3 regions of the Planococcus kocurii genome follow, and region 3 is predicted to be linked to each of the others. Evidence: riboswitches for the same ligand, from Rfam matches in the RefSeq annotation. Region 3 holds a riboswitch; each other region holds the start of a gene.
What was found. A riboswitch is a leader RNA that binds a small molecule or an ion and turns the genes downstream of it on or off. The one in region 3 is predicted to bind S-adenosylmethionine.
Positions count from the first base shown of each region.

Region 1: another riboswitch for S-adenosylmethionine. It lies ahead of AUO94_RS11500 (methionine ABC transporter ATP-binding protein); the one in region 3 lies ahead of metK (methionine adenosyltransferase).
Region 2: another riboswitch for S-adenosylmethionine. It lies ahead of AUO94_RS13230 (methionine biosynthesis PLP-dependent protein); the one in region 3 lies ahead of metK (methionine adenosyltransferase).

Region 1 covers NZ_CP013661.2:2,330,999-2,334,279, forward strand. The annotation lists gene AUO94_RS11490 (MetQ/NlpA family ABC transporter substrate-binding protein) at 1-264, opposite strand, end outside; gene AUO94_RS11495 (methionine ABC transporter permease) at 297-947, opposite strand; gene AUO94_RS11500 (methionine ABC transporter ATP-binding protein) at 937-1,968, opposite strand; SAM riboswitch class I at 2,102-2,216, opposite strand; gene AUO94_RS11505 (glycerol-3-phosphate acyltransferase) at 2,328-2,969, opposite strand; SAM riboswitch class I at 3,103-3,218, shown strand.
Region 2 covers NZ_CP013661.2:2,722,995-2,726,275, forward strand. The annotation lists gene metC (cystathionine beta-lyase) at 1-149, opposite strand, end outside; gene AUO94_RS13230 (methionine biosynthesis PLP-dependent protein) at 133-1,266, opposite strand; SAM riboswitch class I at 1,341-1,446, opposite strand; gene AUO94_RS13235 (LLM class flavin-dependent oxidoreductase) at 2,694-3,281, shown strand, end outside.
Region 3 covers NZ_CP013661.2:536,585-539,865, forward strand. The annotation lists gene AUO94_RS02705 (alpha/beta hydrolase) at 1-149, opposite strand, end outside; gene AUO94_RS02710 (gamma carbonic anhydrase) at 262-777, shown strand; gene metK (methionine adenosyltransferase) at 834-2,030, opposite strand; SAM riboswitch class I at 2,232-2,344, opposite strand; gene pckA (phosphoenolpyruvate carboxykinase (ATP)) at 2,729-3,281, shown strand, end outside.

The sequences.
Region 1 (3,281 bases), 1.7 Mb from region 3:
ATAAGAAATCGTCTGGAACGCATTCAAATCCAGTTCCCCTTCAGCTAGCGCTAGGTTCGGAGCTACATAATCAGAAAAAGTTTGGATTTCCAACTCAATTCCTTCCTTCTCCGCTTTGTCCGCAATATAATCCCAAATCGTCGTATCCGAACCGCTAATACCAAGTGTTACGGTCGTTTTGCCTTGTGCATTGCTATCGTCTCCGCAAGCAGCCAAAATGAATACCAGTAGTAAAAGTAATGTTGCTGTTAAAATTTTTTTCATGAGTAATTCCTCCATTTTTAAGGTGTATTTTACTAATTACGTCTGACTTGCCTCGATAATACATTTCCAAAAGATTGAACGCCTTGTACCAGTATGACCAAAATAGCTACTGTGATGAACATTACGACCGTGTCGAATCGTTGATATCCGTATGTAATGGCTAAGTCCCCAAGACCACCGCCGCCAATAGCGCCAGCCATTGCAGAAGCACCAATAAGTCCAACTACAGCGATTGTCAAAGCAAGAACAAGTGAACTTAACGCTTCGGGAATCAAGAAGCGAAAAATAATTTGCAACGGAGAGGCACCCATTGCTTGTGCGGCCTCGATCACACCTTTATCGACTTCAAGCAAAGAGTTTTCAATTAACCGAGCAATGTATGGCCCCGCATAGAAAACTAGTGGAACGATGGCTGCAGCTGTACCAATCGATGTACCGACAATGAGCCGAGTTAATGGAATAATGGCAACCATTAAAATAATAAAAGGAATAGAGCGAAAAATATTGATGACGACATTCAATACTTTAGACACGATTTCATTTTCCAACAAATGTCCATGACGTGTAACGACTAACAAGATACCGAGAGGAAAGCCAATCAATAACGAAAATCCAAACGCAACACCTGTCATATAGACGGTTTCCCATAAAGCTTCCAAAATTTGTTCGTAATCAACGGACATAATCAATGACCTCCTCTATTTGAATAGTGCTGTCCCTAATAGAAGATAAGGCACGTTCCACTTCGCTTGACTCTCCAGAGAATTCGACAATTAAGTTGCCGTATGGAACACCTTGCAATTCGGTAATATTGCCGAATAGTACATTCAAATCAACGTTAAAGTCACGTGACACTCGGGACATGAAGGGTTGACCGACTGATGTGCCAGTAAACTGCAACCGGTATATGGCCTGATTATTTTGTTTATCTTGAATTTGTGCTAGCAGCGATTCAGGCAACTCGTCGTTCATAACAGAGCGAACAAATCGTTTGGTGGTAGCTTGCTGTGGATTAGAGAAAACGTTAAAGACGCTTCCTTGCTCAATAACTTTCCCTGCTTCAAGCACGGCCACTTTGTCACAGATTTCTCGAATGACGCCCATTTCGTGTGTGATGAGCAGGATGGTAATATTGTATTCTTTATTGATTTTGCGAAGTAGGTCCAAAATCGATTTCGTCGTTTGTGGATCAAGTGCTGATGTTGCTTCGTCGCATAACAGAACGGAAGGATTCGTTGCAAGAGCACGAGCAATGCCGATGCGTTGCTTTTGTCCACCTGACAGCTGGTCTGGATATTTTTGCGCCTGATCTGCAAGTCCGACGAAATCGAGCAACTCTTTTACTTGTTTTTCGATATCATTTTTCGGTGTGTTAGCTAACAGGAGCGGCATAGCGACGTTATGATAAACCGTTTTTGAATGGAGTAAATTAAAATGTTGGAAAATCATACCGATATCTTTTCTGATAGTACGAATTTCTTTGCTAGATAGCGTCGAAATATCCTTTCCGTGAATTAATACACGTCCTTTAGAAGGACGTTCGAGCAAGTTTACAGTGCGGATTAGCGAGCTTTTACCGGCTCCACTAAAGCCAATAACTCCGTAGATTTCGCCAGTTTGGACAGTTAAATCGATGCCGTTCAATGCATAGATTTCCTGTTTACCTGATTGGTAGGTTTTGGCGACGCCTTCGAATTGAATCATAGTAAGTAGACCTCCTCATGCTGTATTGTTATTCAAATCGTTAATGCTCACAATCCGTCGAGAAACTAGACAAAAAGAGCCCCCTTTTTTCTTAACCATAAGAAAAAAGAGGGCTCCTGTTGAAACCATCTAATTCTCATCTTCCAAATGCATGGATGCATTTGCAGGAGTTGGCACAGTTTTTGCGGTTAAACAAATCTGCTGCCGAAACGTCATAGGGCCTGTCCCTCGGTTTCTCTGGATAAGAAAGTGATGTATGCTATTCGATTCGTGATTCCTACTTTATGGCGGAATAACAAAAAAGTCAAGATGAATATTGAAATTTATTTTTTAATCTTCAAAATTCATTGTATTCCTTTCTAAATGGACGGAGTAGGTTTCTTTCGAAAAACTGATGATACTGTAGGTTCACTGCCATTCTTTATTCGGATAATATTTTCTCGATGTTTCCATAAAGCCATCGTGAACAGGACTAGCGCTATTAGTAACGGCCATAGACCGACTGCAGGGATAAAGGCAATTACAAAATACACGGCGTACAAAACGAATACGCCAATGACAAGATAATTTGTTACCAGTGAAACAACGATCAATAACAATAATCCGAGCAACCCGAGCTTCCAGTCAAGCGCTATCATTACACCTATTACAGATGCTGTACCTTTTCCGCCGTCAAAGTTCATATAGAACGGAAAATTATGACCAACTATTACGGCAGCTCCTGCAACGAACAATAGGGTCCAGATTGTTGCAGTTGAAAAGCTACCTAAGTCCACTAACAAACGTAACCCCGCAACAACAGCAAAGCCTTTGGAAACGTCAATAAAGGCAACGAGCAAACCATATTTCCAACCCAGCACGATGGCTGCATTAGAAGCACCGGAATTTTTTACGCCCGAATTTTTGATGTTCACGCCTGATACGGCTTGTGCAACAAGTGAACCATGACAACAACCGATAAAATAACCTGTAATCAGTAAGAGCAAAATCCAAATGACCATCATTAATTCCTCCTCTACACTAAAAGATAACGTTTGAAAGAAGACAAGGTTTCAAAATTTTTTGACTAATAAGCTTGACAAACGCCAATAAAGTTTTTATACTTCACAACAAGATCAAAAATCAAATCAAATACTCTTATCAAGAGTGGCGGAGGGATAGGCCCTGTGATGCCCGGCAACCGACAGACATTTTGTTTGTAAAGGTGCTAATTCCTACAGAATCGATTTACAGGTTCTGAGAGATAAGAGGAGGAAACTCCGTAATTTACGGCCCTCTTCTTAGCGAAGGGGGCTTTTTTCGTCCCCTTTAGC
Region 2 (3,281 bases), 1.3 Mb from region 3:
TTTCCAGAACGGCTATAATCAAACGGTCCAAACGAATCCAGGCTTTGTTGGTGAAAAGTGGAAGATAAATAGATAGGTACATTGACAGCTCCAGTTTGTGGGTCGACTCCAGTAGAGTGAATAAACTTCGTTTCAATGCGATCGGTCATATTCAACTACCTCCTTATTTAGTTCTGAAAACGCTTGTGCTAAATCAGCAATTAAATCTTCAGCAAGTTCCACCCCGACTGAAAATCGCAATAACCGATTGCAAACGCCACGTTTCGTCCGTTCTTCAAAAGGCATGTCTGCATGAGTTTGGGTGGCGGGGTAAGTAATAAAACTTTCAACACCGCCAAGACTTTCCGCAAAGGTGATGAGTTTAATGTGTTCAAGAAAAGGAGCTATCCATTCTTCTTTTTGCAAACGGAAGGACAACATGCCGCCTTTTCCAGGATACAACACATCAGACACAGACGACTGCTGAGACAAAAACTCAGCAATGGTTTTCGCGTTTGCGTCATGCTGTCGCATCCGTAAAGGCAATGTCTTTAATCCGCGAACCAGTAACCAAGAGTCAAAAGGGGACAAAACGGCACCAACCGAATTATGGAATGTTGCCAGTTTTTCGCAAATGCGATCGCCTTTAGCGGCAACAAGTCCAGCTAAAACATCATTATGACCACCAATATATTTCGTTGCACTATGGATAACAATGTCTGCACCCAGTAATAGGGGCTGTTGGAAGAAGGGCGTTAAAAATGTATTATCGACGATTAATAGAAGCTTATGCTTTTTAGCCAATGCGGCATAAGCAACGAGATCAATTTCTTGCATCAGTGGATTGGTGGGCGTTTCAATAAAAAGTGCACGTGTATGAATGGTTATTTTTTGTTCTGTGTCTTGGACATCTTTGAACTCGGTGTAGTTGGGGTGAATATTATAAGCTGATGCAAAGTGATCTAATAGGCGGTATGTTCCACCATAAATATCTTCCGGTACTAACAATTCATCACCTGGACGAAAAAGAGACAAAACGAGTTGAATAGCTGCCATTCCAGAACTGCAAGCAAATGCAGCATCTGCGCCTTCAAGTTCTGCAAATCCTTCTTCCAGAACAGAGCGAGTCGGGTTTTTCGTGCGCGTATAATCATAGCCAGTTGATTGGCCAAGTCCTTGATGTTCGTAGGCTGTCGACAAGTAAATGGGCGGATTAACGGCTCCTGTTGTGGGATCGCTGTGATTGCCTAATTGAACTAATAAAGTTTCCAAGCTGTGTTTTGTCATGTTACTCATCCTCTCAATAAGAAAACAGGGGCTTTTCTTCATAAAGAAGAAAGCCCCTGTCCGGAAATGCATTCTTCTCATCTGTTAGGCAGAAGCCTATTGGAATTAGCACCGTAGTCTTCGTCAGACTGGTTGCTGAGACTTCACAGGGCCAAATCCCTCCGTCTCTCTAGATAAGAAATATCTTATTAAGTTTAGTGTTTCTGTTTAGATGTTCCTAATCATAAATCAATTAATGAAAGAAAGCAAGTGTTGAATTTTAAATAATGCAAATATAAGAAGTGGGTAGGCAACTAGCTTGATTAGTAAAGGGAGGATAGGAAAAGAAAAATTTCTTTATGCCCGTCGAATCTACATGGCAGCTTGCGCTTTTCGGTGTCCAGTTGCAAGTGCCTAGCTCTTCGGGACATAAGTCAACCCAGCTGCGTGGCAAAGAACGCCACACTGCTGGTCTGTCTTATGCCTGTCAGAGCTGACGAGGCACTTTCACTTTTCATGTTGTCCAGCTCCAGCTGCCAGATTCTCGGGTCATAAGCCACTCCGGCTGTGTGGCTGAAAACATGCCACTTCACCAGAGCGTCTTATGCCCGTCGAATCTACATGGCAGCTTGCGCTTTTCGGTGTCCAGTTGCAAGTGCCTAGCTCTTCGGGACATAAGTCAACCCAGCTGCGTGGCAAAGAACGCCACACTGCTGGTCTGTCTTATGCCTGTCAGAGCTGACGAGGCACTTTCACTTTTCATGTTGTCCAGCTCCAGCTGCCAGATTCTCGGGTCATAAGCCACTCCGGCTGTGTGGCTGAAAACATGCCACTTCACCAGAGCGTCTTATGCCCGTCGAATCTACATGGCAGCTTGCGCTTTTCGGTGTCCAGTTGCAAGTGCCTAGCTCTTCGGGACATAAGTCAACCCAGCTGCGTGGCAAAGAACGCCACACTGCTGGTCTGTCTTATGCCTGTCAGAGCTGACGAGGCACTTTCACTTTTCATGTTGTCCAGCTCCAGCTGCCAGATTCTCGGGTCATAAGCCACTCCGGCTGTGTGGCTGAAAACATGCCACTTCGCCAGAGCGTCTTATGCCCGTCGAATCTACATGGCAGCTTGCGCTTTTCGGTGTCCAGTTGCAAGTGCCTAGCTCTTCGGGACATAAGTCAACCCAGCTGCGTAGCAAAGAACGCCACACTGCTGGTCTGTCTTATGCCTGTCAGAGCTGACGAGGCACTTTCACTTTTCATGTTGTCCAGCTCCAGCTGCCAGATTCTCGGGTCATAAGCCACTCCGGCTGTGTGGCTGAAAACATGCCACTTCACCAGAGCGTCTTATGCCCGTCGAATCTACATGGCAGCTTGCGCTTTTCGGTGCTTGAGCAAAAAAAGGGACGGTTCAGATAAACATCGCTACAATGGAAGAGAATAGGAGTGAACGGAATTATGCATATTAAGAAATTTGAAAATATCCCATTGGCGGTGCTTGATTTAGCACCGATAAACGAAGGTGCAGAAACAGCGCAGACCTTTAAAAATAGTGTGGAGTTGGCACAGCATGTGGAGCGATTGGGGTTTAATCGCTATTGGCTAGCTGAACATCATAATATGCCGGGTATCGGCAGTTCTGCGACATCTGTCCTTATTGGACATATTGCAGGCGCAACAGAGTCGATTCGTGTAGGTTCAGGTGGAGTTATGCTACCGAATCATGCACCGCTTGTTATAGCAGAGCAATTTGGTACATTGGAAACTATTTATCCTGGACGCATTGATTTAGGTCTAGGGCGTGCACCTGGTAGTGATCAAGCTACTGCGCATGCGTTACGTCGGAATTTGAATAGCAGCGGAGATGATTTTCCCCAGCAAGTTGCGGAGTTAGAAAATTACTTTTCAGCTAACCCTGTCGGACGTGTTCGGGCGTACCCTGGTACTAATATAAAGATTCCGCTTTGGCTACTCGGATCGAGTGGATTTAGTGCACAGCTGGCTGCGTTAAAAGGTTTGCCATTTTCATTTGCTAGTCATTTCGCA
Region 3 (3,281 bases):
CCATGGCCCGGTAAATCTCCTGTATATACGTCAAATCCTGCCGATCGCCATTTTTCAATTTGCCATGCATAGCGCAGGTGTTGTTCATACGCACTATGTATGAACACAACTACTGCCTTTGCTGATCCTTCAGCCTGCCATTTCCACATAATCCAACTTCCTTTCCCTGCTAATCAATTCTTGATGTTGTCTGTTAATTTGACGTTTTGATTTGATTTGTTACGATTAAGAATATCTTATCTTGTTTAAAGGAGCTTTGCTATGATTTATCCATTTAAAGACAAATTCCCTAAAATCGATCCATCTGTTTTCATTGCAGACTACGTCACAATTTCTGGTGATGTGACAATTGGCACAGACTCTTCTGTGTGGTTTAATACGGTGATTCGCGGGGATGTCTCTCCGACGATTATTGGCGATAAAGTCAACATTCAAGACCTCTGCATGCTTCATCAAAGCCCGGGTAAAACCTTGCTTCTTGAAGATGACGTGACCATTGGCCATCAAGTTACACTTCACAGTTGCAATGTTCGTAAAGGTGCTCTCGTCGGCATGGGTTCGATTATTCTTGACGGCGCTGAAATCGGAGAAGGCGCATTTATTGGTGCGGGTAGTCTCGTACCGCCTGGAAAAGTTATCCCTCCTGGCATGCTAGCACTCGGACGCCCCGCGAAAGTCGTCCGCGAACTTCGTGAAGACGATAAAGAAGATATGGAACGTATTGTTCGAGAGTATGCAGAAAAAGCAGCTTATTATAAATCACTCCAAAAAAAGTAACAATAAAAAAGGACGACCGGGCATCACTGCCTAGTCGTCCTTTTCGTTTTGTTAACTTATACGCCAGCTTGTTCTTTTAAGATCGCTGCTTTGTCTGTACGTTCCCACGGCAAATCAACATCCGTACGGCCAAAATGTCCGTAAGCTGCCGTTTGCTTGTAGATCGGGCGACGTAGATCCAACATTTTAATGATTCCAGCAGGACGCAAGTCAAAGTTTGCGCGTACCAAATCATCTAATGTGTCTTCATCAACGATGCCAGTTCCAAACGTATCAAATGCGATCGATACAGGATGTGCTACACCAATTGCATAAGCTAGTTGCACTTCGCACTTATCTGCAAGGCCAGCTGCGACAATGTTTTTTGCAACATAACGTGCCGCGTAAGCCGCTGAACGGTCAACTTTTGTCGCGTCTTTCCCTGAGAATGCGCCGCCACCGTGACGAGCATAACCACCGTACGTATCTACGATGATTTTACGTCCAGTTAAACCTGCATCTCCTTGAGGTCCACCGATAACAAAACGGCCAGTTGGATTGATAAAATATTTTGTTTCTTCATCGATCCACTTTGTTGGAACAACTTCGTTAATGACGTATTCCTTAATATTACGTTGAATTTGTTCTAACGTTACTTCTGGATGATGTTGAGTTGAGATAACAATGGTATCCACACGAAGTGGTTTGTTGTTTTCGTCATATTCAACGGTCACTTGCGTTTTGCCATCTGGACGCAAGTATGGAAGAATTTCTTCTTTGCGTACTTCAGCCAAACGACGTGCCAATTTATGTGCCAATGAAATCGGCAATGGCATTAACTCTTCTGTTTCGTTGTTTGCGTATCCAAACATTAATCCTTGGTCACCTGCACCGATATCGTCTAACTCTTTATCTGTCATTTGGCCTTCGCGTGATTCAAGCGCTACGTTTACTCCAGCAGCGATGTCCGGTGATTGCTCATCGATTGCGGTAAGAACTGCACTTGTTTCTGAGTCGAAACCATATTTAGCTCGCGTATAGCCAATTTCTCTTACTGTTTGTCGAACGACTTTCGGAATATCCACATACGTAGAAGTGGTAATTTCTCCGGCTACTAGAACGAGTCCTGTCGTAACGGTCGTTTCACACGCAACGCGTGCATTTGGATCCTCGGTTAAAATGGCATCCAAAATAGCATCTGAGATTTGATCACAAATTTTATCTGGATGTCCTTCTGTTACTGATTCTGATGTAAATAATCGACGGTTTTTCAAAAAATGTTCCTCCTTATATCCTGCGAGATTGCTCTCGAAATTGATACGGTACTCGTTTCCCATGTCAAGTCCGTTCCAGACAATCTGGATTGAACTTCAAGCCGTTTGTGGCCTTTCACACGAGGATTAAGGGCATTTCACAAAAAAATCCCTTCACTCATTCGTCATGAGGAAAGGAAGAATCATCATTAGCACCTTTCACTCTTATCATCCAAGGTCTGTGCACCTTGTGTCAGGTTGGGCACCATCACTGCAAAAGCAGCAGGTTGCCGGGTTTCATAGGGCCTGCCCCCTCCACCAGCTCGGAATAAGAGTATCCGTTCAATTTTTCATCATACGGAATTAGCAAAGCGATGTCAACAATTTTCGAAAATAAAATTACATTCTTCAAATAAAAACAATGATTTTTTGATTATGCTATTCTACCAAACTTTAGATTCCCGCAAGTAAAAAACCAAACTATTCAGTAATATCTCTGTTCACACAAAGCCATTGTACACTGTAGAAAACCGCTTTAAAAGGCATCAGTACTATTTGGAAATTATAGAAATAATTCTACGTATTGTCGGAGCTATCCTCTAATATTTTTTAATTTCCCCAGTGGATTAGTGTAGACTAATAAAGCTAATGTGTTATACTAATGAACGAATATACATCCTCCCCATTATGGGAATAACAGAAAAGGAAGGTACATATATATGACTTCAGTGAACTTTGCAAACGATTTAAAAGATCTTTTGACTGGCCAAAATGTGCATGTTCAATTATCAGTGCCACAATTAGTGGAAGCGGCAACATCCCGCAAAGAAGCAGTATTAACTCGGGAAGGTGCTGTAACAGCGGAAACAGGAAAATATACTGGCCGCTCACCGAAAGACAAATACATGGTGGAAGAAGAAAGTTCTAAAAACAAAGTCGACTGGGGCAATGTGAACCGTCCGATTTCAAGCGAAGTATTTGAAAAGCTTTACGCTAAAGTGATTAAGCACCTTAAAGACAAAGATGCGCTTTATGTATTCAAAGGATTTGCCGGAGCCGACCATGAATCACGTGTGCCCATCCAAACAATCAATGAATACGCATGGCATAATCTATTTGCTCACCAATTGTTCATCCGGCCTACAGCTGAAGAATTGCAAACACACGAAGCTGAATTCACAGTTGTGTACGCTCCGACTTTTCAAGCAGACCCTGCAGTTGATGGTACAGCTTCTGAAACATTTATCATTGTATCGATGGAGCAAGGCATTA